4 regions of the Mesocryomonas lacus genome follow, and region 4 is predicted to be linked to each of the others. Evidence: predicted binding sites of a transcription regulator. Region 4 holds the regulator's gene; each other region holds the start of a gene.
The links. The regulator PhoB, encoded in region 4, activates phosphate uptake and scavenging genes when phosphate is short. The targets are predictions, from matches to a motif close to TGTCATNNANCTGTCAT.
Positions count from the first base shown of each region.

Region 1: ACZLZQ_RS07485 (secretin N-terminal domain-containing protein) is a predicted target of PhoB. The motif match lies at 1,715-1,731, and genes of this name have one in related genera.
Region 2: ACZLZQ_RS23300 (NAD-glutamate dehydrogenase) is a predicted target of PhoB. The motif match lies at 4,821-4,837, and genes of this name have one in related genera.
Region 3: ACZLZQ_RS14795 (long-chain fatty acid transporter) is a predicted target of PhoB. The motif match lies at 2,816-2,832, and genes of this name have one in related genera.

Region 1 covers NZ_JBUZWF020000002.1:516,742-520,600, reverse strand. The annotation lists gene ACZLZQ_RS07495 (hypothetical protein) at 1-365, opposite strand, end outside; gene ACZLZQ_RS07490 (hypothetical protein) at 508-723, opposite strand; gene ACZLZQ_RS07485 (secretin N-terminal domain-containing protein) at 891-1,535, opposite strand; gene ACZLZQ_RS07480 (hypothetical protein) at 1,900-2,064, shown strand; gene ACZLZQ_RS07475 (SctD/MshK family protein) at 2,221-3,165, shown strand; gene ACZLZQ_RS07470 (hypothetical protein) at 3,200-3,571, shown strand; gene ACZLZQ_RS07465 (tetratricopeptide repeat protein) at 3,568-3,859, shown strand, end outside.
Region 2 covers NZ_JBUZWF020000010.1:5,678-14,626, forward strand. The annotation lists gene ACZLZQ_RS23300 (NAD-glutamate dehydrogenase) at 1-4,718, opposite strand, end outside; gene ACZLZQ_RS23305 (YggS family pyridoxal phosphate-dependent enzyme) at 4,921-5,598, opposite strand; gene leuS (leucine--tRNA ligase) at 6,081-8,687, shown strand; gene ACZLZQ_RS23315 (hypothetical protein) at 8,674-8,949, shown strand, end outside.
Region 3 covers NZ_JBUZWF020000004.1:112,807-121,755, forward strand. The annotation lists gene ACZLZQ_RS14790 (valine--tRNA ligase) at 1-2,646, shown strand, start outside; gene ACZLZQ_RS14795 (long-chain fatty acid transporter) at 2,952-4,316, shown strand; gene ilvD (dihydroxy-acid dehydratase) at 4,703-6,424, shown strand; gene ACZLZQ_RS14805 (tetratricopeptide repeat protein) at 6,411-7,283, shown strand; gene xth (exodeoxyribonuclease III) at 7,533-8,315, opposite strand; gene ACZLZQ_RS14815 (HesB/IscA family protein) at 8,326-8,661, opposite strand; gene ACZLZQ_RS14820 (deoxyguanosinetriphosphate triphosphohydrolase) at 8,824-8,949, shown strand, end outside.
Region 4 covers NZ_JBUZWF020000003.1:725,562-734,510, forward strand. The annotation lists gene ACZLZQ_RS13120 (Ig-like domain-containing protein) at 1-420, shown strand, start outside; gene ACZLZQ_RS13125 (DUF3297 family protein) at 594-839, opposite strand; gene ACZLZQ_RS13130 (alpha/beta fold hydrolase) at 1,182-2,078, shown strand; gene phoB (phosphate regulon transcriptional regulator PhoB) at 2,108-2,878, opposite strand; gene phoU (phosphate signaling complex protein PhoU) at 2,889-3,626, opposite strand; gene pstB (phosphate ABC transporter ATP-binding protein PstB) at 3,745-4,554, opposite strand; gene pstA (phosphate ABC transporter permease PstA) at 4,572-5,891, opposite strand; gene pstC (phosphate ABC transporter permease subunit PstC) at 5,888-7,372, opposite strand; gene ACZLZQ_RS13160 (substrate-binding domain-containing protein) at 7,476-8,453, opposite strand; gene ACZLZQ_RS13165 (response regulator transcription factor) at 8,868-8,949, opposite strand, start outside.

The DNA.
Region 1 (3,859 bases), on a different contig from region 4:
TGGTCGAACATCATGCTGAGCGACTCGACCACCCGCGACATCTGCTGGCCGTCGACGCCCGGCTTGCCAGAGCCGGCATCGGCGACAGGCTGGGGGCCGAGGCTGGCGAACTGGCCGCTGCGCGAGGCCTCCGGCGCGCCCTGGACCAGCTTGCCGGCGCGTTCGGCAAAGTTCGAGGAGCGCTCGAAGAAGCCTTGCAGGTGCTGCATGATGTCCTGGCCGAGCTGGCTGGGATTGGCCCCCTCCGGCAGTCCGCGGGCATTGGCAGCAATGTGCTCGAACAGATTCTGCGATGCCTGCGGCACCATGTCCGGGGCGGCCGGCGGGGCGGGCGCGATTCCAGCGGCGGGAACTGTCGGGGTCATGACGCATCCTCCAGGCAAGTGCGGTGAAACGGGCGGCAGCGGGGGCCTTCCGCGAGGGGTGGTCGCACCCGGTCGCAGAAGGATGCTTCAGGGCCCGCAGAGACAAGACGCTTTGTCCGCGTCCTGGCGGACGGGCGGCGCCCTATTCGTCGTCGGCCATCGCTTCCTTCAGGATCTCGTTCGCCTGCGGCATGATGATCATCTGGCCGCCGACGGTGATCGCGCCCGTGACCATGGTATCGAGCAGTTCAGGCGTCATGCCGCCCTCGGCGGTCTCGACGGCGGCATTGAACTTGGCTTCATTCGGCCCGGCCGTCGCAGCAACGGAATCGGAACCGGAAATAGGCGAGATGGCCATGGGTCTTCTCCTTGTTCAAAGTCTTCGTGGTTCAAAGTCTTCGTGGTTCGAAGGCTTTGTGGTTCAAAGTGTTCGTTAGTCGAGGTCTTCGTTCGAACGACGCCCGGAGCCTTTGCCCCCGACGCTTGGTTGGCGCAGCCAGTCCGGCCGCGCCGTCTCGGCGCCGGCTATCGCGGTGGCGGCGCAGAAGCTGCGGCACCGGGCGCCGCCACCACTTCGGTGGCCATACCGCCGCGAAACACCCGCACCCGCGGATCGTCACCGGCGACCATCGGCGGCGGCTGCATCCGCTGGACCAGCTGATCGACCGCCGCGACGTAGGCCGGCGGCCCCGACACCGTGAGGACGCGGCCGTCGGGCGAGGCGCGAAGGGTGAAGCGTTCGTCGAACAGCCCGAGCTGGCGCATCTCGGCGGCAACCGCCTTGCTGCCCAGCCGCCCGGTGTTGAGGACGCGCGTCGCGAACTCGGACTCGGCGCTGACGTTCAGGACGGCGCCATCGAAATACCAGGTCAAGCCATTGGCAGCCGCCAGCCGGTCGAGAAACGGACCCGCCTTCTCCGCGCTGACCTCGCCTCGGATCCGCCCCTTGACCGCATCGGACATCACTACCGGCAAGTGCAGGTTGCGCCCGAACTCGGTCAGCGCCGCGCGCACGTCCTGGTCGATGACGACGTAACCATAGGGCTTGTCGAACCAGGCGGTTTCGGCAGCGGCCGGCAGCGCCAGACCGAGAACGGCGATGGCCAGGAGATGGCGCAGGGCGCCTTGCACCCGCCGGCGAGCAAGCGGTGCCGACGCGCTGTTGGGCACACCGTGCCTTACGACCAGCAAGCCGCTCAGTCGAAGACTATTGCTTGCTACCATTACCAACCAAACGCTCTTGCCAATGCCGATTTGCGCCGGAACCTATCCAATAGGATCAGTACAAGTCCAGCATGTTCTGTATATTTATTTGCAATCCAAACGAGCGTATGTTTTGTGAAGTTTTTGTTACAGGTTTATGACGATTATCTGCATAGACAATCTCAGATTTCATAAATTAGTCGTTGATTTATTCAGTTGATCGTACAATTTGGGGCCATCGACGGCGCCGAAAACGTGCGGACCGACGATAGCAACCGTCTCCGCTTCGGGAGGGCGGATTGCGACCAACAGTCAATTCTGGAGCCGAACCATGTCCAACACCCCTGCAGTTTCCACCTCCACCGGTGCTGACTCGGCGATCAAAGCCATGACCGACGCTTTCGACTCGGCCATCATGAAGTCGGCCGAAATCACCAAGGTGACCACCGAGAAGAAGACCGAGCTCGACGCCACCAAGCAGCGTCCGCAGAACTAAAACCTTGAGACGCGGGCGTTCGGCGCCCGCGTCTTTCCTGCCTGTCTGCGTTCCCGTCGCCGGCCTTTCGGTCCGCGGCTTTCGACAGCGCCTGCCCGTCTTCCGCGAACCGCCCTGTCGTCGAAGCCGTCCGCGCGAAGCGAGGTCCTTTTCACCATGTCTTCGACCCTCACCTCCCCCTCGCGCATGCCGCTTGCCCTTCGCGAACCCGATGCTTTCGCCGGACCGGTGCTGCAGGTGATCGCCGGCGTCCACAGCGGCGTCAGGGTTCCCATCGACGGCAGCAGCTGCACGATCGGCCACTCGCGCAATTCAGACCTCATTCTTGCCGACGACGCGGTTGCCGACGACCATGTCCGGCTTCGCTTCTATGGAAAGACCGTCGCCATCGACGCCGTCGGCGGCGACGTCATGGTGAAGGGCGGCGTGCTGCTTCGCCGCGGCCAGGGCTGCAAGGCATCGCTGCCGGCGGAGATCGGTCTCGGCGCCGCCCGCATCAGCATCGGCCAGGCCCGTCTTTCCGCCCCCGTCGTGCGCCGGCTGCTCACCTGGATCGGGTTGCTGACCCTCGTGGTCGTACCGATCGTCGCGGTGCAAGCCAATATCCTGACGGCGCCCGAGGCGGCGACGATGACCGAGCCGCCGCCGCCGGCAGCCGACCTGCGCGCCTCTCTCGGACCGGCGCCGGCCGCCGCAGCCTTTACGCCGAGCGACGCCGATGTCGCCACGCTGTTGCAGCAGAAGATCGAAGCCGCGGGGCTCGGGCAGCTCAAGGTGCTGCAGGATGGCCGACACTTCCAGGTCAGTGGCGCGCTGCCGCCCGCAGGTCGCACCGCCTGGGAAGGCGTCCAGCGCTGGTTCGACGGCCAGCTCGGACAGCGCTACGTCCTGACCAGCACGGTAGGCGCTGCCGCGATCGCCAAGGCGCCGCAGTTCGACTTCCAGGCCGTATGGTTCGGCAAGGACCCCTATGTCATCGATGCCAAGGGCGAGCGCCGCTATCCCGGCGCCGCGCTGCGGGACGGCTGGGCGATCAAGTCGATCCGGAAGGGCCATATCCTGCTCACGCGCGGCGGCGAAGAGTTCGCCCTGACGCTATGAGGCACGCCATCTCCTCCTCCGCCGGACCGGCCGAATGAGCGACATCGCTCGCCCGATCGAACGGCAACGGCTCGACCGCGCCCTCGTCGATGCCGGCCGCAAGGCCGATCCGGCGACACGCGTCCAGATCGAGGCCTTCGAGGTCATGCTGCGCGGCCGCCGGGCGCCGGCCCGGCAGACGTCGCTGCGCGAGGAGATCGAGCAGCTGGTCATGCCGGAGATCGTCGATCCCGGCATCTTCAATGCCGGGCGCTCGCTCGACCTCCTCGCCCACGTCGTCGACGTCGTCCTGCCGCGCCTCGGCGCGGACGAGGAAATCTCCGCCCTTGCCGGAGCCGTGCTCGAGGAGGAGATCGCCCGGCGCCGCGAAATCGAGGAGCGGATGAAAGAGGCCGACCTGTCTTGACCACGCCCGACGCCGCCGCGGCGGAGCTCCTGCATTCGCTGGGCTATCTCTACATGCGCAACGGCCAGGAAAGCCGCGCGCTGATCTTCCTGCTGATCGCCTACCGGATCGAGCCCGACCACCCCGGCGTCCTGCGCACGCTGGCGGCCGCCTTCGTCGCTAATGGCGCGGGCGAGCGCGCGCTGGTGGCGATCGACCGGCTGGCGGTGCTGGAAGGCGGCATGGCGCCGGCGGCCATGTTGCTGCGGGCCCGCGCCCTCTTCGTCGCCGGCCGGCCGGTCGAAGCCC
Region 2 (8,949 bases), on a different contig from region 4:
GCCAGTGCCCGTGTGGTAAGACGCCGCCTGGCGCCGGCGATCTGGCTGCCGGCGCGTTCCAGCGCCAGGATCTCGTAATAGTCCGTCGGCTCCAGCCGGTGGAGCGCCATCTCGAGCCGGCCGATCTCGAACAGCCGGGTAATGCCGAAATAGCTGGCGACGGCGGATTCCAGCGGCGTCGATGTTTCACGTGAAACATCGGCAATGTCCGGCACCAGGGCCACCAACGGCAGCAAGGTGACGTCGGCGGCCAGCGCCTCCGGCACCGCCGCCTCGGTCCATTTGGACTGCCGCTCAGTGGCGATCTCGCGCGCCCGCTCGCTGGCGAGACCGAGAAGCTTTGGCCGTAGCATTGCCACTGTGTCGCGGATTCCCTCGACCGCCGCGGTCAGGCCGCGGCCGGCCGCGCCGTTCTGCACATACCAGCGCGTCGTCGCTTGCAGGAACTGGCCGACGGCCTCGTAGAGCGCATTCTGTGTGTCGCCGTGGATCTGCCCGTCCAGCGCGTCGATGCGGGTGTAGAGCGCATCGGCGCCGAGCCCGTCATGCGCGGCGACGAAGGCCGCCACGATCTCGGCCGGTGACGCGCCCGTCGCCTCGCGCACCGCCGTCACATAGGTCGGCCCGAGACGGTTGATCGCGGCATTGGCAAGGATCGTCGCGACGATCTCGCGGGCCAGCCGGTGGCCCTCGATGTCGGCGGCATGACCGCCCCGCATGGGCGCTGGGAAGTAGCCGAACAGCCGCTCCCTGAGATAGGGGTCGTCCGGCAGGTCGCTGGCGATCAGCTGGTCGAAGAGGACGATCTTGGAATAGGCGACGAGGACCGCGATCTCCGGCCGGGTCAGCCCGCTGCCGGAAGCGCGCAGATCCGCGAGTCCCGCTTCGGTCGGCAGCGTCTCGACCTCGCGGCTGAGCAGCCCCGCTTCCTCCAGCACGGTCATGAAGCGCGACTGCAGCGGCAGTGCCGAGACGCCGCGGCGCTGCTCCAGCGACAACGCCAGCGACTGCTCGTAATTGTTGGCGAGCACGAGCTCGGCGACCTCCGCCGTCATCGACGCCAGCAGCACGTTGCGCGCCTCGCGCGTCAGCCGACCCTCGGCCATGGCGCTCTTCAGCGCGATCTTGATGTTCACCTCGACGTCGGACGTGTTGACGCCGGCCGAGTTGTCGATTGCGTCGGTGTTGATCCGCCCGCCGGCCCGCGCGAACTCGATGCGGCCGCGCTGGGTGACGCCGAGATTGGCGCCCTCGCCCACCACCTTCGCCCGCACCTGCGCGCCGGTGATGCGCACCGCGTCATTGGCGCGATCGCCGACATCGGCATTGGTCTCGGCGGTCGCGCGGATATAGGTGCCGATGCCGCCGAACCAGAGCAGGTCGGCCGGCGCCTTGAGGATCGCGGTGATGATTTCCGCGGGCGTGCCGGACGTCCGGTCCCAGCCGATCGCCGCAGCGGCCTCCTTTGACAGCCGGATCAGTTTCTCGCGCCGCGAGAAGACGCCGCCGCCGGCTGAGATCAGCGTCTTGTCGAAATCTGCCCAGGACGAGCGCGGCAAGGCGAACAGCCGCCGGCGTTCGGCGAGCGTCGTCGCTGCATCCGGCGAGGGATCGATAAAGATGTCGCGGTGGTCGAAGGCGGCGACGAGCCGGGTTTCGGGCGAGAGCAGCATGCCGTTGCCGAAGACGTCGCCCGACATGTCGCCGCAGCCGACGACGGTGAACGGCGTCGTCTGGATGTCGCGGTCCATCTCGCGGAAATGCCGCTTCACCGTCTCCCAGGCGCCGCGCGCCGTGATGCCCATCGCCTTGTGGTCGTAGCCGACCGAGCCGCCCGAGGCGAAGGCATCGTCGAGCCAGAAGCCGTTCGACTGCGCGATCGCATTGGCGGTGTCGGAGAAGGTCGCGGTGCCCTTGTCGGCGGCGACGACGAAATACGGGTCCTCGGCGTCGAAGCGCTTTACCCGGTCTGGGGTCACGATATCAGCGCCGTCGATGTTGTCGGTGACAGACAGGAGCGAGGCGATGAACACGACATAGGCCGAGCGGCCGGCCTCGAACCAGCTGTCGCGGTTCGCCGGATCGCCGAGGCGTTTCGGGAAGAAGCCGCCCTTGGCGCCGACCGGCACGATCACCGCGTTCTTCACCTGCTGCGCCTTGACGAGGCCGAGCACCTCGGTGCGGTAGTCCTGGCTGCGGTCGGACCAGCGCAAGCCGCCGCGCGCCACCCGGCCGAAGCGCAGGTGCACGCCCTCGACGCGGGCGTCGAAGACGAAGATCTCGCGGAACGGGACCGGCGCCGGCAGGCCCTCGACGAGGTGCGAGTCGAGCTTGAAGGCGAGCGCCGGCTGGACATGGCCGGGCTTCGAGCCCTCCTCGGCCGAGGTGCCGTCGACGGCGTAGAAATTGGTGCGCAGCGTCGCGAGAATGGTCGACAGGAAGCGCCGGAGGATGCGGTCGTCGTCGAGGCTCTCCACCGCGTCGAGCGCGGCGGTGATGGCGGTGTAGGTGGGCAGCGTCCCACGCGTGGCGGCCAGCTGCTTCAGCCGGTCCTCGGGTTCGGCCGGGGCCCCCTCACCCGCTTCCACCGGCGTCTCGGCAGCGGGGATCGGCCGCGCCGGGTCGAAGGCGGCATCGAACAGCTGCCAGAGCAGGCTGGCGATGCCGGGATGGCGCAGGAGCGTCGCGGCGATGAAGTCTTGGCCGAAGGCGATGCCGGCCTGTCTGAGATAGCGCGAATAGGCGCGCAGGACGTTCGCCTGGCGGTAGGCAAGGCCGGCCTCCAGCACCAGCGCGTTCAGCGGATCGTTCTCGATCTGCCCGGCCGAGACGGCGGCAAAGGTCTGCTGCAGCGCGTCGCCCTCGTCATCCAGCGCGATGTCGCCGCCGCTCTGGCGCACCAGGTCCATGTCGTGCAGGTGCACCGCGGCGCCGTCCGGCCGCAGGATCTCGAAGGTCCGTTCGGAGACGACGCCAAAGCCCATGTTCTCAAGGATTGGCACGCGCGTCGAAAGCGGCACGGCGCTGCCGAGATGATAGATCTTCAGCCGCAGCAGCGTGCGGGGGTCGCCCGGGCGGCGGTAGAAGTCGATGGCGAGGGCGTCGTCCGTGCCGAGCCGCGCCATCCGGCGGGTGTCGGTCACCGCCTCGGCGGGCGCCACCGCGTCGCGATAGCTCTCGGGCAGGCCGGGGGCGAAGCGGATCAGATCGGCGGTCCCACCGGCATCCTGCACGGCCCGGACGAAGCCGTCCTCCCAAGCCTTCGCCATCTCGGCGATCTCGGCCTCGAGCCGGGTGGCGTCGACCACCGGCGTCTGGCCCGACTTGCGGCCGATGATGAAATGGATGCGGGCGAGCGACCCTTCCGGGAAGCCCGGATAGACCGCCGAGACATGGCCGTCATAGGCTTCGGCGAGGAGATGGCCGATCCTCTCGCCGAGGCGGGAATCATAGCGGTCGCGCGGCACGAAGACGAGGATCGAGACGAAGCGGTCGAACCGGTCGATGCGCGGCAGCACGCGCACGCGCGGCCGCTCGCCGAGCTCCAGCACCGTGCCGGCAAACCGCTCGAGGCTGTCGACATCAATCTGGAACACCTCGTCGCGCGGATAGGCCTCGAGCACGTTGAGGAGCGCCTTGGCGCTGTGCGAGCCAGCCGCGAGGTCGAAGCGCTGGATCACCGTCTCGGCCTTCAGCCGGAGATAGGGAATGGTCAGGATCGAGCGGGTGTAGGCGGTGGAGGTGAACAGGCCGACGATGCGCAGCTCGCCGGCAAAGTTTCCGGCGGCGTCGTACTGCTTGACGCCGATATAGTCCATGTAGGCGCGGCGGTGCACCGTGGTGCGGCTGTTCGCCTTGGTGACGATCAGCGGGTTCGGCGCCTGCAGGAAGGCGCGGATTTCCGGCGTCACCGTCTGCGGCTGGCCGGCTCGGCCAAGCACGCGCACATCGGGGTCCGCAAGGATGCCGAGCGCCGGCTCGTCGCTGCGCTCGAGCGCCTCCTCGTTCTCGGCGCCGACATAGACGAACTCACGCGCGCCGAGGAAGATGAAGTTGTCGGCGAGCAGCCAGTCCAGGAGCTTCGCCGCCTCCGCGACCCGCACGGCCTCGGTGCCGTCGAGCATGGCGGCGCGGGCTTCCAGCGCAAGCTTGGCGGTACCGACGCGGGCGCGCATCGCCTTGAAGTCGCCGACCGCAAGCCCGACCTGGCGCAGGATTTTGAGGATCGCGGCGATTAGGTCGGCATTGCTGTGCGGGCCGCGCTCGATCGCCACCTGGATCAGGCTGACCCGCTCCGCCTTCTCTACCCCCGATCCCGGCCCCGGTCGGGTGGCGGTGAAGCCCGAGATACGGCCCTCCCCGTCGCGGACGATGTCGAGGATCGGGTGCGAGATGTAGAGGATTTCCGGCGCGCGCTCGGCGATCTCGGCCATCACCGAGTCGAACAGGAAGGGCATGTCGTCGTTGACGACGGTGATGAGGTCCATCGCCCCAAGGCCGTGCAGCGGCTCGATGGTGACCACCGGCGTCGCCGGGCGGTGCGCGTCGAGCGCCACCGCGGCGCGTTCGGCCGCCAGCGCGAGGGTCTTCGGCGAGAACACTGCGAGATCCTCGGCCGGCGGGCGCGCAAACAGCAGCGGTGCAAGGCTCGCCGCCGGGCTGCCGCCGGCGAGGACGCCAAGGATTCCCGTCAGAATGTTCGCCTTCGCCTGGCCCATGCTCGTCGCTCCCGCTGAGTCCGGCCGCGGATCGTCGCGGCCTTGATTCATCATGACGGCCGGTCAACCGGCCGCGAATCGCCATGGTTGTGCCGGACGAAGATGACGAGAGGATGCCGGATGGGGCTTGCATGCAAGCTGCGCTCCGTCAGCCCGTGCTGCCCGCCGGCGGACTTCCCTCTTCCGCCGGCCTCCATCGCCTTCAACCGGCCGCGTGGCCATAATCGCGCGCGCCAAAGATTGCCGATCCGACGCGCACGCCCGTCGCGCCCTCCGCCACCGCGACGGCGTAATCGCCCGACATGCCCATCGACAGCTTCGCGACGCCCGCTGCCTTCGCGAGCTCCGCCAGCCGCCGGAAATGCGGCGCCGGATCCTCGTCCGCCGGCGGAATGCACATCAGGCCCTCGATGGCGAGGCCGTGCACGTCGCGGCATCGCGCGACGAAGGCCACCGCCTCGTCCGGCGCGATGCCGGCCTTCTGCGGCTCCTCGCCGGTGTTCACCTGGACGTAGAGCCGAAGCGCCCTGCCCTGCGTGGCGATCTCGCCGGCCAGCGCTTTGGCGATCTTCTCGCGGTCGACGGTCTCGATGACGTCGAAAGTGGCCACCGCCTCGGCGGCTTTGTTCGACTGCAGCGGGCCGATGAGGTGCAACTCGATCCCCTCGAACCGCTCCCGCAGTTCCGGCCACTTCGCCATCGCCTCCTGCACCCGGTTCTCGCCGAACACCCGCTGCCCGGCCTCCAGCACCGGCGCGATCGCCTCGGCCGCATAGGTCTTCGACACCGCGACAAGGGTCACCGACCCCGAAGCCCGGCCCGCGGCGGTTTCGGCGTCGCGAATGGCGGCGGTGACGGCTTGGTATTGCTGGACGGACATAGTGGCTTTCAGAAAAGCGAGAGGCGACGGGAGCAACGGACGCGGCTTTGAAATATGGGCCGGAATGGCGTATATGAAAGGAGTGGGTGCCGGCCGAAGCGACCTGAGGTCCCCGAAGCCGACACCCTTGGTCAGACGATGAATTGGACCCGGAGACAGACTCGCCAGCCGCTCCGGGTCCTTTTCACCTCCAACGTGATGCTCAGCGGCAGAAACCACATCGCATCACCTCCTCTTCGAGAGCGAGGCTGTCGCCACAGCCGGGGAAGCCCGTTCTCCCCGGTCCGCCGCTGGCCCGGCGTGCTGCTTTCCCTCTCGAAACTCACCGCCTGCATCTCAGCGCAACAGCCGCCGCCGCGTCCAGCGTGAAGCGCTGAGCCGCCTCTCGGTTGACGCTGGCGCGCAGGCGGTGTTGAACGACGGCAATCCCTTCCGACGTCGGCCCCTCGATCGGGCCTGGCGTAAACCGACGAGCCCTCCGCATGTCCATCGAACGCTACAATCCGCGCGAAGCCGAACCCCGCTGGCGGGAGGCGTGGAACGCGGCGAAACTGTTCGAGACTGAGGACGATGCGCCGGGCGAGAAGTACTACGTCCTCGAGATGTTCCCCTACCCGTCCGGCCGCATCCACATGGGACATGTACGCAACTACGCGATGGGCGACGTGGTCGCGCGCTACAAGCGCGCCAAGGGTTTCAACGTCCTCCACCCGATGGGCTGGGACGCCTTCGGCATGCCGGCGGAAAACGCCGCGATGCAGAACAAGGTGCATCCGCGCGAATGGACCTATGCCAATATTGCCACCATGCGCGGCCAGCTGAAGTCGATGGGCCTGTCGCTCGACTGGTCCCGTGAGTTCGCCACCTGCGACGTTGACTACTACCACCGCCAGCAGATGCTGTTCCTCGACTTCCTGGCCAAGGGCATCGCCTATCGCCGCAAGTCGAAGGTCAACTGGGACCCCGTCGACAACACCGTGCTCGCCAATGAGCAGGTGATCGACGGCAAGGGCTGGCGCTCGGGCGCCGAGGTCGAGCAGCGCGACCTCACGCAATGGTTCTTCCGCATCACCGACTATGCCGAGGACCTGCTGTCGGCGCTCGACACGCTGCCGGAATGGCCGGAAAAGGTCCGGCTGATGCAGAAGAACTGGATCGGCAAATCGGAAGGCCTGCTGGTGCGCTTCGCGCTGGAGAAGGCGCCGGACGCAGCGGCCGACGTCACCGTGTTCACCACCCGGCCGGACACGCTGTTCGGTGCGTCCTTCCTCGCCGTCGCGCCCGACCACCCGCTGGCGACCGCCGCGGCGCGCGACAATCCGGTGCTCGCCGAGTTCATCCTCGCCTGCAAGCGCGGCGGCACCACGGCGGCGGCGATCGAGACCGCCGAGAAGCTCGGCATGCGCACCGGAATCGAGGCCGTGCACCCGCTCGACCCCAGCTGGAAGCTGCCGGTCTATGTCGCCAACTTCGTGCTGATGGACTACGGCACCGGCGCGATCTTCGGTTGCCCGGCGCATGACCAGCGCGATCTCGACTTCGCCCGCAAATACGATCTGCCGGTCACCCCCGTCGTCCTGCCGCCGGATGCCGACACGGCAAGCTTCAGCGTCGGAACCGAGGCCTATGTCGGCGACGGCACGCTGTTCCAGTCGCGCTTCCTCGACGGCATGAGCCCGGCCGAGGGCTTTGCCGCCGTCGCCGACCGGCTGGCGGCGAGCGATCTCGGCGGCCGGCCGCAGGCCGAGCGCAAGGTCAATTTCCGCCTGCGCGACTGGGGCATTTCGCGCCAGCGCTACTGGGGCTGCCCAATTCCCGTCCTCCACTGCGAGGCCTGCGGCGTCGTGCCGGAGGCGCGCGAGAACCTCCCCGTCAAGCTGCCGGACGACATCGACTTCGACAGCCCCGGCAACCCGCTCGACCGCCACCCGACCTGGCGCCACGCCTCGTGCCCGCAATGCGGCGGCAAGGCCCGGCGCGAGACGGACACGATGGACACCTTCGTCGACAGTTCCTGGTATTTCGCGCGCTTCACCGCGCCCCACGCCAACGAGCCGACCGATCCGCAGCGCGCCAATGCCTGGCTCCCCGTCGACCAGTATATCGGCGGCATCGAGCACGCGATCCTGCACCTCCTCTACTCCCGCTTCTTCGTGCGGGCGATGCAGGCCTGCGGGCATCTCGCCATCGACGAGCCGTTCAAGGGCCTGTTCACCCAAGGCATGGTCGTGCACGAGACCTATCGGCACGGCCGCGACTGGGTCTCGCCCGCCGAGATCCGCATCGACGAGGTCGACGGCCTGCGCACCGCGACCCGGATGGCGGACAACGCCGTGCTGGAGATCGGCGCGATCGAGAAGATGTCGAAGTCGAAGAAGAACGTCGTCGACCCCGACGACATCATCGCTTCCTATGGCGCCGACACCGCCCGCTGGTTCATGCTCTCGGATTCCCCGCCGGAGCGCGACGTGATCTGGACCGAATCCGGCGTCGAGGGCGCGCACCGCTTCGTCCAGCGGCTCTGGCGCCTCGTCGCCGAGCTCGCGCCGAAGCTCGCCGCCACCGCGGGCGACACCGCCGATGCCCCGCGCTCGACCGAGATCCGCCGCGCCGCGCACCGCACGGCGTCGGGCGTTGCCGACGACATCGAGCGCCTCGCCTTTAACAAGGCCGTCGCCCGGCTCTATGAGCTCGTCAACACGCTGACCGCGTCAACCTCGGGCGACGCGCGCGACGTCACGGGCGTTGCGGACGCCGTCGCCGAGGCGCTGTCGGTGCTGGTGCGGCTGATCGCGCCGATGATGCCGCATCTTGCCGAAGAATGCTGGACGGTGCTGGGCCATACTGGTCTCTGCGCCGAGCAGAAGTGGCCGGAGATCGATCCCGCGCTGCTGGTCGTCGACGAGGTGGTTCTCCCCGTCCAGCTCAACGGCAAGAAGCGCGGCGACTTGACCGTTTCGGTCAAGGCCGGCAAGGCTGAGATCGAAAGCGCCGTCATGGCGCTCGACTTCGTGCAGACGGCCCTCGAAGGTCGGACGCCGAAGCGCATCGTCGTCGTCCCCGGAAGGATCGTCAATGTCGTCGTCTGATCGGGCGCTCCGCCCGCGGATCGCCGGGCTCCTCGCCCTCGTCCTTCTCGGTGGCTGCACCGTCTCGCCGATGTACGGCACATCCAGCCAGGCGGCACTCGCCAGCGGCACCAGCGGCCAGAGCCTCGGCGACCTCCGCGGCCAGATCGCCGTGGCGCCGGCCAACACGCGCACGGCGCAGCTGTTCCGCAACGCGCTTCTGTTTCGCCTCAACGGCGGCACGACGCCGTCCGCTCCGGTCTACGAGATCCGGTACTCCGTG
Region 3 (8,949 bases), on a different contig from region 4:
ACTGGCTCGCTGCACATCGGCCACGCGCTGAACAACACGCTGCAGGACGTGCTGGTCCGTTTCGAGCGCATGCGCGGCAAGAACGTCCTCTGGCAGCCGGGCATGGACCATGCTGGCATCGCGACTCAGATGGTCGTCGAGCGCCAGCTGCGCGAGCGCAAGGAGCCGGGCCGCCGCGACATGGGCCGTGAGGCTTTCGTCGAGCGGATCTGGCAGTGGAAGCAGGAGTCCGGCGGCACCATCCTCGGCCAGCTGCGCCGGCTTGGCGCCTCCTGCGACTGGTCGCGCGAGCGCTTCACCATGGACGAAGGCCTGTCCGAGGCCGTCCGCACCGTGTTCGTCGATCTCTACGACAAGGGGCTGATCTACAAGGACAAGCGGCTCGTCAACTGGGACCCCAAGCTGCTGACGGCGATCTCCGACCTCGAGGTCGAGCAGCAGGACGTGAAGGGCCATCTCTGGCACTTCCGCTATCCCATTGAAGGCGAAGTCTTCGATCCGGAGAACCCGGCCAGCTTCATCACTGTTGCCACCACGCGTCCCGAGACCATGCTCGGCGATACCGGCGTCGCGGTGAATGGAGCGGACGAGCGCTACCAGGCGCTGGTCGGCAAGCACGTGCGCCTGCCGCTGGTCGGCCGCCTGATCCCGATCGTCGCCGACGACTATGCCGATCCCGAGGCCGGCTCGGGCGCGGTGAAGATCACCCCGGCGCACGACTTCAACGATTTCGAGGTCGGCAAGCGGCACGATCTGGCCAAGATCAACCTGATGACGATCGAGGCGGCGATCACGCTCGCCGAGAACGAGGACTTCCTCGCCGGCCTCGAGCACACGGCCGAGCTCGACGCGACCATCGCCGCGATCCACGGCCTCGACCGCTTTGCCGCGCGGGCGAAGATCGTCGAGATGATGGAGGCGGGCGGATATCTCGCGGAGATCGAGGATCACCCGCACACCGTCCCGCACGGTGATCGCAGCGGCGTGCCGATCGAGCCCTACCTCACCGACCAGTGGTACGTGGATGCGGCGACCATGGCGAAACCCGCCATCGCCAGCGTGCGCGAGGGCCGCACCAACTTCGTCCCGAAGAACTGGGACAAGACCTATTTCGAGTGGATGGAGAACATCCAGCCCTGGTGCATCTCGCGCCAGCTCTGGTGGGGACATCAGATCCCCGCCTGGTATGGCCAGGACGGCAAGATTTTCGTCGCCAAGACTGAGGAGGAGGCGGTCGCCGCCGCCCTCGCGCACTACGTGACCAATGGCACGATCTCCGATGAGGAGGCCCGCGCCATGGCCGAGGACCCGGCGCTGCGCGCCAACCTCATCACCCGCGACGAGGATGTGCTCGATACCTGGTTCTCCTCCGCCCTCTGGCCGTTTTCGACCATGGGCTGGCCGGAGAAGACGCCGGAGCTCGCCACCTACTACCCGACCTCGGCGCTGGTCACCGGCTTCGACATCATCTTCTTCTGGGTCGCCCGGATGATGATGATGGGCCTGCACGTGATGGGCGAGGAGCCGTTCCAGACCGTCTACGTGCATGCGCTCGTCCGCGACAAGAACGGCGCCAAGATGTCGAAGTCGAAAGGCAACGTCATCGACCCGATCGAGCTGTTCGACGAGTTCGGTGCCGACGCGGTGCGGTTCACGCTCGCGATCATGGCGGCGCAGGGCCGCGACGTGAAGCTCGATACCCAGCGCATCGCCGGCTACCGCAACTTCGGCACCAAGCTCTGGAATGCCACGCGCTTTGCCGGGATGAACGGCGCAGAGCATGGCGTTGCGGTCGACGGGTCGACGCTGACGCTGCAGCTGAACCGCTGGCTGATGACGGAGTTGTCGCGGACGGTCGCCGAGACCGAGAAGGCGATAGAGGCCTATCGCTTCAACGAGGCCGCGGGCGCGCTCTACCGCTTCGTCTGGAATAATTTCTGCGACTGGTATCTCGAGCTGTCGAAGCCGATCTTCCTCGGCGAGGACGAGGCGGCGAAAGAGGAGACGCGGCGCGTCACCGGCTATGTGCTCGATCGCGTCTTTGCGCTGCTGCATCCATTCATGCCCTTCCTGACGGAGGAGCTTTGGACGCTGACGGCGCCGGAGGCCGCGCCGCGCGCGACGCTGCTCTGCCATGCCGACTGGCCGTCGGTGGATTTCGTCGATGCCGATGCGGCGGGCGACATCAACTGGCTGATCGAGATGGTCAACGAGATCAGGTCGGTGCGCAGCGAGATGAATGTCCCGCCGGGCGCCGAAGCGGCCTTCGTCGCGGTTCAGCCGGATGACCTGCTGGCCGGACGGCTGGCGCGCCACGATGCCTCGCTGAAGCGGCTGGCCCGGCTGTCCTCGATCGCCACGGCGGACGTCGCGCCGCGGCAGTCGGCGCAGATCCTCGTCGGGGGCGCCACCTTCGCGCTGCCGCTGGAGGGAATGATCGACATCTCGGCGGAGAGGACACGCCTCACGAAGGCACACGGCAAGGCGCTCGACGAAATGGGGCGGATCGATAAGAAGCTCGGCAACGAGCGTTTCGTCGCCAACGCGCCCGACGACATCGTCGAGGAGGAGCGCCGCAAGCGCGAGGCCTATCGTCTGGAGGCCGAGAAGCTCTCGCAGGCGCTCCTGCTGCTTCAGGACGACTGAAGGCGCCGCTCACTACTGTCGCATTTTCGCCACGCTTCGTTGGCGATTGGACGGCCCTTCGGCGGAGAACCCCGCCGGAGGGCCGTCGGCATTTCTAGCCGAACGAATTTTCACAGCATCGCCAGCCGCTTAACAGTGCTTTCGGACTCAATGCCGGAAGCGGCGAGACTGTGGCGAAACTGTCGTCGGCAACCGTCGGACCCATTTCGTTCCGTTGCAAACCCGATCTTTTCATTTACGTTTGCGTCAACGGGATGTGAAAGCCCGGCTCCTCGGGGGAGGACGAACATGGATGGGGGCAGGCGATGCGGACTCTGAAGCTGATCACGGCAGGAAGCGCCCTGGCGTTGGTGTTTTCCGCGTCGATGGCCATGGCGGGCGGCTTCCAGCGGGGCGCTGCCGATACCGACATCCTGTATGAGCAAGGCGCGGTGTCGTCGCGTTTCGGCTTCACCTACGTCAACCCCAACCGCGGTTTTGATTCGATCAACGGCCAGAGGGGCGAATTCGGCGACTATACCGGGACGTACAAGATCCCGTCGCTCGCCGTCGCTTTCGGCAATGAAGGCTTCGCCTGCGCCGGAACCTACACCATCCCGTTCGCGGCCGAGGCCGATTACAGCGGTGCGCCGAACGGCGCCCTTCCGCGGCAGGTATCCTCTGCCACTTCCACCTCGCAGACGATCAGCACGGACTTCACCACGAACGAATTCGGCGCGACGTGCCGTGTCAGCTATTCCACCGAGGCCGCGCGGTTCAGCTTCATCGGCGGCCTGTTCGTCGAGGATTTCAGCTTCGACGGCAGCAGCATCGGCGAGCGCAATCTGAACCCGCTGTTCCGGTCGACCGGCGCCCAAGGGGCAGGGCTCGTCGCAGCCCTGCGCGGCGCGCAGATCACCCTGCCGACGCTCGTCGACGTCGACAGCGACGGCGATTTTGAACTCGGGTACCGCATCGGTGCGGCCTACGAGCGCCCGGAGATCGCGCTTCGCGCACAAATTCTCTACCGCTCCGAGGTTCGGCACGACGATATCCGCGGCTCCGGCACGGTCGAAATTTCCGACACCGCCTTCCTGACCTTGCCGAACGGCCAGCAGGCGAGCATTCCGACCGCCTTCGGCGGCGCCGTCTCGGCAGCGCTGGCGCAGCGCGGCCTCGGCGTCGGCAGCGTCCTCAACGTCGACTCGGTCCTCAGCGATGCTGTCAGCCCGCAGACGCTGACCATCAACGCCCAGACCGGCATTGCGCCGGGCACGCTGCTGCTGGGTTCCTTCCGCTGGACGGACTGGAGCACCAATAACGAGGTCGTCAGCACGATCTCGAGCCCGACCCTTGGTTCCTCCTCCAGCTTCTCGCCCTATCACTGGAAGGACGGCTACACCGGCAGCATCGGCATCGGCCGCGCCTTCAACGACGAGATTTCCGGCGTCCTGACGCTCGGCTACGACAAGGGCGTTTCGACCGGCGCGGAGACGACCTACACCGATCTATACACCGTTTCCGGCGGTGTCTCGTTCAAGCAGAACAAGTGGAGCGAGCTTCGCTTCGGCGGTCTCGTCGGCTACTGGACGTCCGGCGAGCAGAAGATTTCCGAGGGCGCCTTCTTCAACGGCAGCGTGGACGGGACCTTCGTCTACGCCGGCAACGCCTCGTTGAAGCTCAGCTTCTGAGAGTACGCTGCGGCGGCGCAGCAGCACCGGATGAAGGGGTCAAGCCTTTCAATCGGCAGCGAGCTGCGGAGCCAACGCGGAGGGCGCGATTCCCGTCGTTTGATGCGGCGTTGAGTGTTCACTGCACAAAATTAATGGGCGCGCCGGGAGGTGCGCCTTTTTTGGTTTCAGTTCAGCGCCTTACCGCGTGTTCCTGCCATACGATCCCATAGCCTTGTGGGCTTCTGGCAACACTATTGCAATCTTGCATCGGCTATACACGCCCAACGGGACATTGCCGCCTTGCCGCCATAAACGACGCTCACCTCAGGGTCGTCATTCGGGGGGAATGGCTGCAGGCATGGCGCGGGGGCGCTGGTCCTGATGGGTATGTGAGGGATGTGGCGTTGGTAACAACATTCGACAAGTCGAGACTGCCGAGCCGTCATGTGACGGAAGGCCCGTCCCGCGCGCCGCATCGCTCCTATCTCTACGCCATGGGCCTTACCACCGAAGAGATCCACCAGCCGCTGGTGGGGGTCGCCAGCTGCTGGAACGAGGCGGCGCCGTGCAACATCTCGCTGATGCACCAGGCGCAGTTCGTGAAGAAGGGTGTCGCTGCCGCCAAGGGCACGCCGCGCGAGTTCGTCACCATCACCGTCACCGACGGCATCGCCATGGGCCACCAGGGCATGAAGGCCTCGCTGGTCTCGCGCGAGGTGATCGCCGACTCGGTCGAGCTGACCATGCGCGGCCACGGCTATGACGCGATCGTTGGCCTCGCCGGCTGCGACAAGTCGCTTCCGGGCATGATGATGGCGATGGTCCGGCTGAACGTGCCCTCTGTCTTCATCTATGGCGGCTCGATCCTGCCGGGCACTTTCCGCGGGCGGGAAGTGACGGTTCAGGACGTGTTCGAGGCAGTGGGGCAGTACTCGGTCGGCGCGATCGACGATGCCGGCCTCTCGGAGATCGAGCAGGCCGCCTGTCCGGGCGCCGGCTCCTGCGGCGCGCAGTTCACCGCCAACACCATGGCGACCGTCGCCGAAGCGATCGGCCTGGCGCTGCCCTATTCCTGCGGTGCGCCAGCCCCCTATTCGATCCGCGAGCAGCTGAACTACACCGCCGGCGAAAAGGTGATGGAGCTCCTCGCCAAGAACATCCGGCCGCGCGACATCGTCACGCGGAAGTCGCTTGAAAATGCCGCTGCCGTCGTCGCTGCTTCGGGCGGCTCGACCAATGCCGCGCTGCACCTGCCGGCCATCGCACACGAGGCCGGCATCGCGTTCGACCTCTTCGACGTCGCCGAGATCTTCAAGCGCACGCCCTATATCGCCGACCTGAAGCCGGGTGGCCGCTACGTCGCCAAGGACATGTTCGAGGCCGGCGGCATTCCGCTGTTGATGAAGACGCTGTTCGACAACGGCTATTTGCATGGCGACTGCATGACGGTCACCGGGATGACGCTCGCCGAGAACATGGCGAAGATCGCCTGGAACGAAGAGCAGGACGTCGTGCGCCCGGCCGACAAGCCGATCACCGTCACCGGTGGCGTCGTCGGCCTCAGCGGCAACCTCGCGCCGGACGGCGCGATCGTGAAGGTCGCCGGCATGGGCAACCTGATCTTCTCCGGCCCCGCGCGCTGCTTCGACTCGGAAGAAGAGTGCTTCGCGGCGGTCTCGAGCAAGGCCTATGCCGAAGGCGACGTGCTGGTCATCCGCTACGAGGGCCCGCGCGGCGGACCGGGCATGCGCGAGATGCTGTCCACCACCGCCGCGCTCTACGGGCAAGGCATGGGCGACAAGGTGGCGCTGATCACCGACGGGCGCTTCTCCGGCGCCACCCGCGGCTTCTGCGTCGGCCATGTCGGGCCGGAGGCGGCGACCGGCGGCCCGATCGCGCATGTGCGGGACGGCGACATCATCGATCTCGACGCCATCGCCGGCACGCTGTCCGTGCGCGTCAGCGTCGAAGAGCTGGCCGCGCGCGCCGCCACCTGGCGCCCGCGGGAGACCAACTACGCCTCGGGCTCGATCTGGAAATACGCACAGCAGGTCGGCTCCGCCCGCCAGGGCGCCGTCACCCATCCCGGCGGCGCTGCCGAGAAGCACACCTATGCAGACCTCTAGGGCAGCCCTCGTCTCCCTGACGACTTGTTCCCGCGCCGGCCGCAGCCTGCCGCGCGCGCTAATCCTTGCGGCGTTGTCGCTTGCCGCGGTCGTCGGCGTCGGCGTCCGGCCTAGCCTTGCGCTCGACCCGAACACCCTCGTCACCCCCGATGCCGGCCCGATGGAGCTCTTCTCCTTCGGCTTCAAAGCCTACAAGCGCGGCGAGAAGACCGAGGCGGTGGAAGCCCTGCGCTATGCCGCCGACAAGGGCCATCCCGGCGCGCGCTGGAAGCTCGGGCAGATGTATGCCGAGGGCGACGGCGTGCCGAAGAACGACTTCGAGGCGTTCAAGATCTTCGAGGAGATCATCAATGCCGAGCAGGACGACACGTCATCCTCGCCGAACGCCGCCTATGTCGCGAGCTCGGTAACGGCGCTTGCCGACTACATGCGCAAGGGCATTCCGGACTCGCCGGTCTCGGTCGACCTGTCGCAGGCCCGGCAGCTCTACTTCCACGCCGCCTCGGTGTTCGGCGATCCGCGCGCACAGTACCAGCTCGGCCGCATGCTGTTGAACGGCGAGGGTGGTCGCCCGAACCCGCGCCAGGCCGCCCGCTGGCTGAAGCTCGCCTCCGAAAAAGGCAATGTCAGCGCCCAGGCCTTGCTCGGCTATCTCCTGTTCGACGGCGAGAAGATCAAGCTGCGCGCCGAACCGGTCCGCGGTCTTGCCATGCTCACCGCGGCGCTGAAGCAAGCCGAGCCGACCGACCAGGCCTGGATCCGCCCCTTGCAGGAAGAGGCCTTCTCGCTCGCCACCGAAGCCGACCGCCGCACGGCGCTCGCCTACGCCGAGGGCGGCAGAGGGTTTGCAGGGAATTGAGGGTCGCAGGGTTGGCCGTCGTGCGGGCGTCCTGCACTGGTTCGGCCAAAAGACGGTCAGGGGCGGTCACAAGAGGTCAGGGGCCTCGCAAATAGCATGAGGACGGCTGTCGCTGGCCTATGGTTGCTGATCGCGCCGGAGAGACGGCCAGCATCTTTGCATGCGCAAGACGTCCTGCCCCTTTTCACGCGACGCTCGTCATCCCGGATCAAGTCCGGGATGACGAGCGCTTGAGGGTTCGCCCCCGTCTCACACCGCCAGTTCAATCACCACCGGCACGTGGTCCGACGGCTTTTCCCAACCGCGGACATGGCTGTCGATACCGACGGAGGCGAGGCGGGTGGCGGCTTCCGGGGAGAGCAGCAGGTGGTCAATGCGGATGCCGTTGTTCTTTTGCCAGGCGCCGGCCTGGTAGTCCCAGAACGTGTAGATGCCGGCCTCGGACGTCGTCGCCCGCAGTGCGTCGACGAGGCCGAGGTTCTGCAGACGGCGCCAGGCAGCGCGGCTTTCCGGCTGGTAGAGGGCGTCTCCGAGCCAGGCTTGCGGGAACTTGACGTCCTCGGGCTGAGGAATGACGTTGTAGTCGCCGGCCAGCACGAGGTCGCTCTCCTCCTGCAGCCGCAACCGCGCATGGGTCTCCAGTCGCGCCATCCAGCGCAGCTTGTAGTCGAACTTATCCGTGCCCATCGGATTGCCGTTGGGCAGGTAGATCGAGGCGACGCGAATCGTGCGCTCTCCCACCCGCCAGACGCCCTCGATGAACCGTGACTGCTCGTCGCTGTCGTCGCCCGGCAATCCACGTGAGACATCCTTTGGCGGCACCTTCGACAACAGGCCGACGCCGTTGAAGCCCTTCTGGCCGTGCGTCTCGACGTGATAGCCGAGCGCCTCGATCGCCTCCCGCGGAAAGCCCTCGTCGACGCTCTTGATCTCCTGCAGGCAGACGATGTCAGGCGAGCGCTCGGTCAGCCAGGCCAGCAGCGTGTCGATGCGGGCCTTGATGCCGTTGATGTTCCAGGTGGCGATGAGCATAAGCGGGGAATCAGACCGAGAAGCTGGTGCCGCAGCCGCAGGACGCGACGGCGTTGGGATTGCGGATCTGGAAGGACTGGCCCATCAGGTCATCGACGAAATCGACGACCGAGCCGTCGAGATAGGGCAGCGAGACCTGGTCGATCAAGACTGTGGCGCCGTCCTTGGTGAGAACGAGGTCGTCGGCCGTTGCATCGTCGGCAAGGTCATACTTGTACGAGAAGCCGGAGCAGCCGCCCCCCTCGACCGAGATGCGCAGCGCGCGGCCTGCATCGCTCTTGGCGACGATCGCGGCGATCCGCTTGAAGGCGGCGTCGGAGACGGTGACGGGGATCGTTTCGCTCATGATCTCATCCGGCATCCGCCATGGCGGGCATCCGGCCTCTGCTTGTTGAAACGCTGCGCCTTAAGTATGCACGCCGGAGGGGACGGTCAATCCGCGTCCCCGTTTCCCATCGCCGCCCGCGGGCTTTGCCGCCGCGCCCAGCCAGAGTGGACCGATCCGGACATGACCGATGCTGAGATGCCCGCCATCGGCATGGGACAGAACGGCCGTGCGCCCTTCGCCGTCGATCCCGCGACAAGCCGCGGCCGTTACGTCGCGGAGGCGGCGAGCCTGACCCGCACGCCCTAC
Region 4 (8,949 bases):
TCGCAACGGGACGGCACCTCCTTCGTCGTCGACACCACGATCAACGAGGGCGTCCTCTACGTGATGGTGGCCGCAAGCGAGACGCGCGAAGGCGCGCGGATCGGACATGAAACGCGGGTGACGCTGGCGGACGGGCGCGCGCTGCCGGCCTGGCTGTCGTCTGAGAACGGGGGCGTCGTCTTCGGCTACCCACCGGCGGGCCTCGAGACGATCGCGTTGAAAGTCCAGGCGGTGGACGAGAACGGGGCCGTGTCGCAGAGCGTCATCACCATCGACGTGCGCAGCGGGGCGGTGACGGAGAACCTCCGGGGCGATGAGGCTACGACGGCGGGCGCCGCCCTGTTCTCGCAGCAGCTGAGAGCCGAGCTTGCCGATATCGGCGAGGGCATTGTCGACCTCTACAACGCGCTCCGCTTCTAGAGCATCCCGCAAGTGGTTGGACTTACCCAATTAAGGAAAAATGCTGTCAGTACAAAAAAGACAGAGCACCGTGTGTCCCTCAGGGACGCACGGTGCTCTGTCGGACCGCATTCGACGGATTGCCGCGCCCCAAAGTGCGGCAGTCCAAGATGGAAAGCGCCTTGCCGGCGCCCTCAGTCCTCGCCGCGCAGATAGACCTCGACCGGGCCCTTCAGCTTCAGCGTCATCGGATTGCCGCGGCGGTCCTTCGCATTGCCGGCGGGAACGCGGATCCAGCCTTCGCTGACGCAGTATTCCTCGACATTGGTCTTCTCGACGCCCTTGAACCGGACGCCGATCCCCATCGCCAGCAGTTCAGGATTGTGGAACGGGCTCGACGGATCGGCCGCAAGGCGGTCGGGCAAGGCGATGTCGGCCATCGGTGCCGCCTGCTCGGCCGTCTCGGTGGCTGGCGTCTCGGAGGTCTCGGCCTTGGGTGTGTCGGTCATGTCCAGCGTCTCATCTTTTGATGCGTTGCGCCGGAGATACAAGCTTGGCGGGGTTTCGCCAACACTTGTTGCAATACGCCTCGGCGCTCCATGCCCTGGCGCGCTCCCGGCAGCCGCTCACGCAGTCGTGCTTGACGGGAGAGTGTCCGCCTGCCTGAAGACCCTGCAGCGCCGAGCCGGAGGCACGGAAAGCCGGATCTTTCGACGCTTCCAATGCTTGTGCTGCAACGCGCAAGCGCTCAGGATTGGGAAAATTTGGACATGGAGCCGCCCATGAAACGGATCGTCGGATTGCTCTGCGCCTTGGCACTGGCGATGAGCGTGGGTGGGGTCCAGACAGCCGAAGCGCGGCTGAAGCTCGTCAAACCACGCGATTCAGGCTTTGCGCATGTCGACGGCATCTCGATGTTCTACCAGATCTACGGCAAGGGGCCGCCGATCCTGCTGATCCCCGGAGGCCTTGCCAGCGGAGACGTCTGGCGGCAGCAGATCGCGACGCTCTCGGCGCATCACCTCGTTATCGTCGCCGACAGCCGCGGGCAGGGCCGCTCGACGCGCGACAAGAAGCCGATCACCTATCACCTGATGGCGCGCGACTACCTAAAGCTCCTCGATCTCCTGAAGCTGCCGAAAGTATCGCTGGTCGGCTGGAGCGATGGCGGCATCATCGGCCTCGACATCGCCATCCACCACCCCGACCGGCTGTCGGGGATGTTCATCCAGGCCGCCAACGTGACGCCCGACGGCGCCCTCGCCAACCGCAAGGCGATCGCGGAAGGCAAGGCGCTGCCGGCGCTCGGCCATTACGACAACATCGACGACGAAATCTTCGCGCTCTGGGCGAACGAGCCGAACTTCACGCTGGCGCAGCTGGCCTCGATCACCGTGCCGACGATGATCGTCATCGGCGACCACGACGAGGCGATCAGCCGAGAGCATACCGAGATGATCGCCAATGCCATTCCCGGCGCGCACTTCCTGCTGCTCCCGAATGTTGGACACTCCGCCCCGCTGGAGGACCCGGTCGGCTACGCCGAGGCAGTGCTCGCCTTCGTCGACGCCCCCGGCAGCGCCGCGAGCCTGCAGGCCGACGAGGCCGGCACGGTCCTGCAGGATTTCAAGGACCCGTCACCGGGCAAGGCTGGTCCGGCGGTTCGCGGCGGAGGGTGAGCGGAGCTGCGTTCCCTAAAACTGCGGCGTCAGCCCTCGCTTGCCTGACGCTCGGCCAGCGCCATCTTGCCCTCGTCGTCGGCGCTACGCTGCAACGTCGGCACCACGGCGGCGAAATGCTCGTCGAAGGAGTAGCCGGCGCCGCGGACGGTGCGGACGGGGTCGCGCTGGCGGCCGCGGTTGATGGCCTTGCGCAGGCGGCCGATGTGGACGTCGACGGTGCGCTCGTCGACATAGATGTCGCGGCCCCAGACGCCGTCGAGCAGCTGCTCGCGCGAGAACACCCGGCCGGGCGAGATCATGAAGAACTGCAGCAGCTTGAACTCGGTCGGTCCGAGCTTCAGCTCGCGGCCGTTGCGGTAGGCGCGATGGTTGGCGCGGTCGAGCTTGATGTCGCCGGCGGTCAGATGGTCGGACAGCTTCTGCGGGTTGGAGCGCCAGAGCAGGCTCCGCACCCGGGCCATCAGCTCGGCCATCGAGAAGGGCTTGACGAGGTAGTCGTCGGCGCCCGTCGTCAGTCCCTGGATCCGCTGCTTCTCCTCGCCGCGGGCGGTGAGCATCAGGATCGGCAGCCGTTCCGTCGCCGGCCGGCCGCGTACCCGACGGCAGATCTCGACGCCGGAAATGCCAGGCAGCATCCAATCGAGGATGATGAGGTCGGGCGTCTGCTCCTTCAGCCGAAGATCGGCCTCGTCTCCATTGTCGATGACCTCGACGGTGTAGCCCTCGGCTTCGAGATTGTAGCGGAGGAGGACGCCCAGGGCCTCCTCGTCCTCGACGACGACGATGCGCGCGTTCATCTGCCTGTTCCTACATGTTTCCGGTCGACGGGCCGGAATCCTTCACGCCGACGGTCATCGACGGGGTGGTGTCACTCTTCGGTCGCTCGGATTCCATCTGCTCACCGGTCTTGATGTAGTAGATGGTCTCGGCAATGTTGGTGGCGTGGTCGCCGATGCGCTCGATGTTCTTGGCGCTGAAGAGGAGATGCGTGCAGGCGGTGATGTTGCGCGGATCTTCCATCATGTAGGTCAGCAACTCGCGGAAGATCGACGTGTACATCGCGTCGATCTCTTCATCCGCCTCGCGGATAGCCTGCGCGCGCACGTGGTCGCGGCTGGCATAGGCGTCAAGCACTTCCTTCAGCTGCTCGATGGCGAGCTCGGAGAGATGCTCGATGCCACGCACCAGCTTGATCGGCTGCTGGTGCTCGTGCACGGCGATGACGCGCTTGGCGATGTTCTTGCCGAGGTCGCCGATGCGCTCGAGGTCGCTGGAGATGCGGATCGCGCCGACGATCTCGCGCAGGTCCTGCGCCATTGGCTGACGCTTGGCGATGGTCATGATGGCGCGTTCGTCGAGCTCGCGCTGGGCGGCGTCGAGCATCAGGTCATCCGCGACAACCGACTGGGCCAGGCCCCAGTCGCTGTTGATGAGCGCGGCGACCGAGCGCTCGACCATGCGTTCCGCCTGGCCGCCCATCTCGGAAATGCGCCGGACGATGAACTTCAGTTCCTCGTCGTAGGACGTGACGATGTGCTCGTCCATGGTTCGTCTCCCTGTTCTCGTTGGGCGCAGCCGCCGTCGCGGGACTCTCGGGTCGCGGCCGGCGATGCGGATCATTGGATACGCCGGCCGCGCCCGTCTTGGGGCGCGGCCGGCTGGTTCAGCCGAAGCGGCCGGTGATGTAGTCCTGCGTGCGCTTGTCGTCCGGGTTCTGGAACATCTTCTCGGTCGGGCCGACCTCGGCGATGTTGCCGAGATGGAACATGGCGGTGACCTGGCTGACGCGGGCCGCCTGCTGCATCGAATGGGTGACGATGACGATCGTGTAGTTCTGCTTCAGCTCGTCGATCAGCTCCTCCACCTTGGCGGTGGCGATCGGGTCGAGGGCCGAGCAGGGCTCGTCCATCAGGATGACCTCGGGCGACACGGCGATCGCGCGGGCGATGCAGAGGCGCTGCTGCTGGCCGCCGGAGAGGCCGGTGCCGGCCTCGTCGAGCCGGTCCTTGACCTCTTCATAGAGGCCGGCGCGGCGCAGGCTGGTGACGACGATCTCTTCCAGATCGGTCTTCGACTTGGCGAGGCCATGGATGCGCGGGCCGTAGGAGACGTTCTCGAAGATCGACTTCGGGAACGGGTTAGGCTTCTGGAACACCATGCCGACGCGGGCCCGGAGCTCGACGACGTCGATGGCGGGGTTGTAGACGTTCTCGCCGTCGAGGGTGATGAGACCGCCGACCTTGCAGTGGTCGATGGTGTCGTTCATCCGGTTGAGGCAGCGCAGGAAGGTCGACTTGCCGCAGCCCGACGGGCCGATCAGCGCGGTGACCTGGCGATCCTGGACGTCGAGGCTGACGCCATGCAGCGCCTGCTTGCCACCGTAATGGACGGTGACGTTCTCGCCCTTCATCTTGATCGGACGGTTTGAATGCACGGCGGGACCTTTATTGAGTGTCGCTTGGATATTTTCCATCATTTCTGTCCACCGTTCTACCAGCGACGCTCGAAGCGCCGCCGAAGGATGACGGCTGCAAGGTTCATTGCAGCCAGGAAAAGAAGCAGGATCATGATGGCGCCGGACGTGCGTTCCACGAAAGCACGTTCCGCCTCGTTCGCCCACATGTAGATTTGCACGGGCAAGGCGGTCGAGGCTGCCAGCGGCGAGGACGGCACATCGGCGACGAAGGCCACCATGCCGATGAGGAGCAGCGGCGCGGTCTCGCCGAGGGCGTGCGCCAGGCCGATGATCGTGCCGGTCAGGATGCCGGGAGCGGCCAGCGGCAGGACGTGCTGGAACACCATCTGCATCTTGGAGGCGCCAAGGCCGAGGGCCGCGGCGCGGATCGAGGGCGGCACCGCCTTGAGGGCTGCCCGCGTGGCGATGATGATCGTCGGCAAGGTCATCAGGCTGAGCACGAGGCCGCCGACCAGCGCGGCCGAGCGGGGCATGCCGAAATAGTTGATGAAGACCGCAAGACCGAGCAGACCGTAGACGATCGAGGGCACCGCCGCGAGGTTGTTGATGTTGACCTCGATAAGGTCGGTCAGGCGGTTCTTCGGGGCGAATTCCTCGAGATAGATCGAGGCGGCGACGCCGATCGGCAGCGCCAGAGCGAGAACGATCAGCATCATGTAGGCCGAGCCGATCAGCGCGACGCCGACGCCCGAGGTTTCAGCGCGGCTCGAGCCGCCGAAGGTGAACAGGCCCCAGTTGAAGCGCTGCTCCAGCTGGCCGGCTTCCTCGAGCTGCTTGATCCAGCCGAGCTGGCGGTCGTTGATCGGCCGCCGGCTTTCCTCGACGGTGTTGTCGAACTGGCCCTTGACCGAGCTGTCGACCTTCGAGTCCGCGAACACCCAGAGATCGCGGGTCTGGCCGATGATCGTGAGGTCGTTCATCACCTCGTTGCGCAGCTGGATGCGCACGCCCTGCGACACGAGGGCGGAGGCTTCCTTGACGGCGGCCTTGTCGTTCGGATCGATCTTCAGCGCCGCGACGATGGCGTTCTGCGCCAGCCGCGGATAGTTGGCCATCATCAGCGCCTTGTCGTCCTTGCCGCCGGTGTTCTTCGGGTCGACGATCGACTGTTCGAAGGTGATGGGCAGCCGGATCTCGGTCTGGAAGAAGGCGGTATAGCCTTTCGACACGACGCTCCAGAGCAGCAGTACCAGGAAGGCGAGGCCGATCAGGATGGCGATGATGCCATAGGTCTTGAAGCGGCGCTCGGCGGCGTAGCGCTTCTTGATTCCGATGTCGCGACGGGGGGCGGCATGGCTTGGCGCGCGGGCGCCGTCGACGGTCGCGTCGGTCATTCGTACTGCTCCCGGTACTTACGGACGATGTAGAGGGCAAAGATGTTGAGGCAGAGCGTCACCGCGAAGAGGGTGAGGCCGAGCGCGAAGGCCACCAGCGTCTGCGGCGAGTTGAAGACGAGATCGCCGGTCAGCTGGTTGACGATCTTGACGGTGACCGTGGTCATCGCCTCGAAAGGGTTGATGGTGAGGTTGGCGGCGACGCCCGCGGCCAGCACGACAATCATCGTCTCGCCGATGGCGCGGGAGGCGGTGAGCAGCAGCGCCGAGACGATGCCGGGGAGCGCCGCCGGCAGGATGACGCGCTTCACCGTCTCCGAGCGGGTGGCGCCGAGGCCGAGCGAGCCGTCGCGCAAGGATCCGGGGACCGCCGTGATGATGTCGTCCGACAGCGATGACACGAAGGGGATCAGCATGATGCCCATTACGAGGCCCGCGGTGAGAATGCTCTGCGCCTGGATGAAGCTCGTATAGTCGCCGGTGACGAGACCGTGCAGCTGGCTCGACATGTCACGCAGGAACGGTCCGACCGTGACGAGGGCGAAGAAGCCGTAGACGATGGTCGGGATGCCCGCGAGCACTTCGAGCAGCGGCTTGACCACCGAGCGGACGCTGGAGCTCGCATATTCCGCCATGTAGATCGCGGCGAACAGGCCGATCGGCACGGCGAAGAGCATGGCGACGAAGGCGATGTAGAGCGTGCCGGCAAAGAGCGGGATCAGGCCGAACTGGCCTTCCTGGCCGCTGCCGCCGGCAAAGCGCGGGTCCCAGGTGGTGCCGAAGAAGAAGCTCTGCGGGCTGACGCGGGAGAAGAAGTCGGCCGCCTCGGAGAACATCGAGACGATGATGCCGACCGTGGTGAGGATGGCGATCGAGGAGCAGAGGATCAGGATCGAGCGGACGACGGTCTCGACCTGGTTGCGGGCGCGCAGGCGGACCGCGATCTTCGACAGGCCGTAGGCGGCACCCGCCAGCGCCATCGCCAGGACGAGGATGGTCGTCGCCAGCCGGGAATAGTCCTCGAGTTTGTTCTTCTCGACCGCTAGGGCGACCATGTAGTCCTCGGTCGAGGACGCGACGGCGATGCCGCGGCGCTGCAGCAGCGGGCGCAGCTCGGACACCGGCAGGCTCGAGGCAGCGGCTTGCTCGTCGGAGGGCAGCAGGCGCAGTCCGTTGCCGATGGCGCCGATCATCTCGTAGGCGAGATCCACGTTCGCGGGCGCGGCGCCGTCGGCGGCAGCGGTCGGCATGTGCGCGGAAAGATTACGGTTGATCGCGACGGGGGCGGCGATCAGGCAGATCAGGAGCGCGATGAGCGCCGGCACGACCGCCCAGCAGAACACGAACGAGCCGTGGTAGGCCGGCCGCGAGTGCATCTTCTGGCCGGGCTCGATCTGGAGCCCGCGGCTCTTCTTCTGCGCCAGAAAAGCGCCGATCGCCCCGATCAGGAAGACGATTACGACAATCGCAAAAATTGACACCGAATATCCCTATCTTCGCAAGGTTCAGGCGGGGCGATCGCCCTGAAGCGGCGGCAGCAAAAGGTGCGGGCACCCGGCGAGGCCGGGTACCCGCGGTCACTGCTTACATGGTCTTCCCGGCATCGAAGTCGGTGCGGTACGACTCGCGCTCGGCATCCGGCGCCGGCACCAGGCCGTACTGGGCCAGCGGGCCGTCGGCACCGATCATCTGCTCGGAGAGGAAGAAGTCGGCATATTCCTTCAGGCCCGGGACGACGCCGATGTGCGCCTTCTTGACGTAGAAGAAGAGCGGGCGCGACACGGGGTACTTGCCGGTCGAGATGGTCTCGACGGAGGGCACGATGTCGTTGACGGTCGCGACCTTCAGCTTGTCCTGGTTCTGCTCGTAGAAGGCGAGGCCGAAGACGCCGACGCCCTGCTTGTTGGCGGCGATGCGGGCGAGGGTCTCGCTGTAGTCACCGTCGATGTCGATGGCAGCGCCGTCCTTGCGGACCGAGTGGCACTGTTCGCCAACGGCCTTCTCGTCCATGCCGGCAGCCTTGTAGGCCTCGGCGGCACCGGTCGACTTGCAGCCGGCGGCGAGCAGCTTCTCTTCGAAGACTTCGCGCGTGCCGTGCTTCTCGCCGGGGATGTAGGCTTCGATCTTCCAGGCCGGGAGCGAGGCATCGACGTCGGCCCAGGTCTTGGCGGCGTTATCGACGACCTTGCCGTCGACGACGGTCTTGGCGGTCAGCGCCTTGAAGACCATGTCCGGGGTCAGCTTGAAGTCCGGGCCGGCCGCATCGGTCGCGAAGACGATGCCGTCATAGCCGAACTTGACTTCCTGGATGTCGGTCACGCCGTTCTTGACGCAGGTCTCCTTCTCGGAGTCCTTGATCGGACGCGAGGAGTTGGCGATGTCGATGGTGTCCGGGCCGACGCCCGAGCAGAACTGCTTCAGGCCAGCGCCCGAACCGCCGGACTCGACGACCGGGGTGCCGAAGTCGGGGAAGGTCTCGCCGAAGTTCTCGGCGACGATCTGGGCGTAGGGGAGAACGGTCGAGGAGCCGGCGATCTGGATCGGATCGGCGTTCTGGGCCATCGCAGGCAGCGCGAAGGCGAAGGAGGCGCTGAGCGCGAGGCTGGCGATCGTGCGAGAGGTCACGGGTGTGCTCCTTGAGGAGTTTCAACGACGAACCGGATGCGCAGCCGTTCTGGCGCTGCGGCTGCGGTTCGGCTCTCCTCTACAGGCGGGCGATGAAGCTAATGTGACAGTCGAATAATGCTGAAATGACTGTCCAAGGCTCTGACGGAATTGGGTTATTTCCCTCTGCATCCGCTTTTGTGTCAGTTCGAAGTCGGGGCCTTGTAGCGGACTCAGGCCGCGATTCCGATGGGGCGTGCTGACTCTTCGGCTTCCCCTGCGGAATCGTGCCCGCGCTGGCCTGGTCGCTCGGGGGGACGATCTTGCGTCACCGGCGTGCGGCGGCAAGAACGTGAGACGGCGTGGCGGTGGTCAGTTGACCTGCCGCTTCTCCAGTTTCCGCGCGAGCGTGCGGCGGTGCATGCCGAGGCGCCGCGCGGTCTCGGAGATGTTG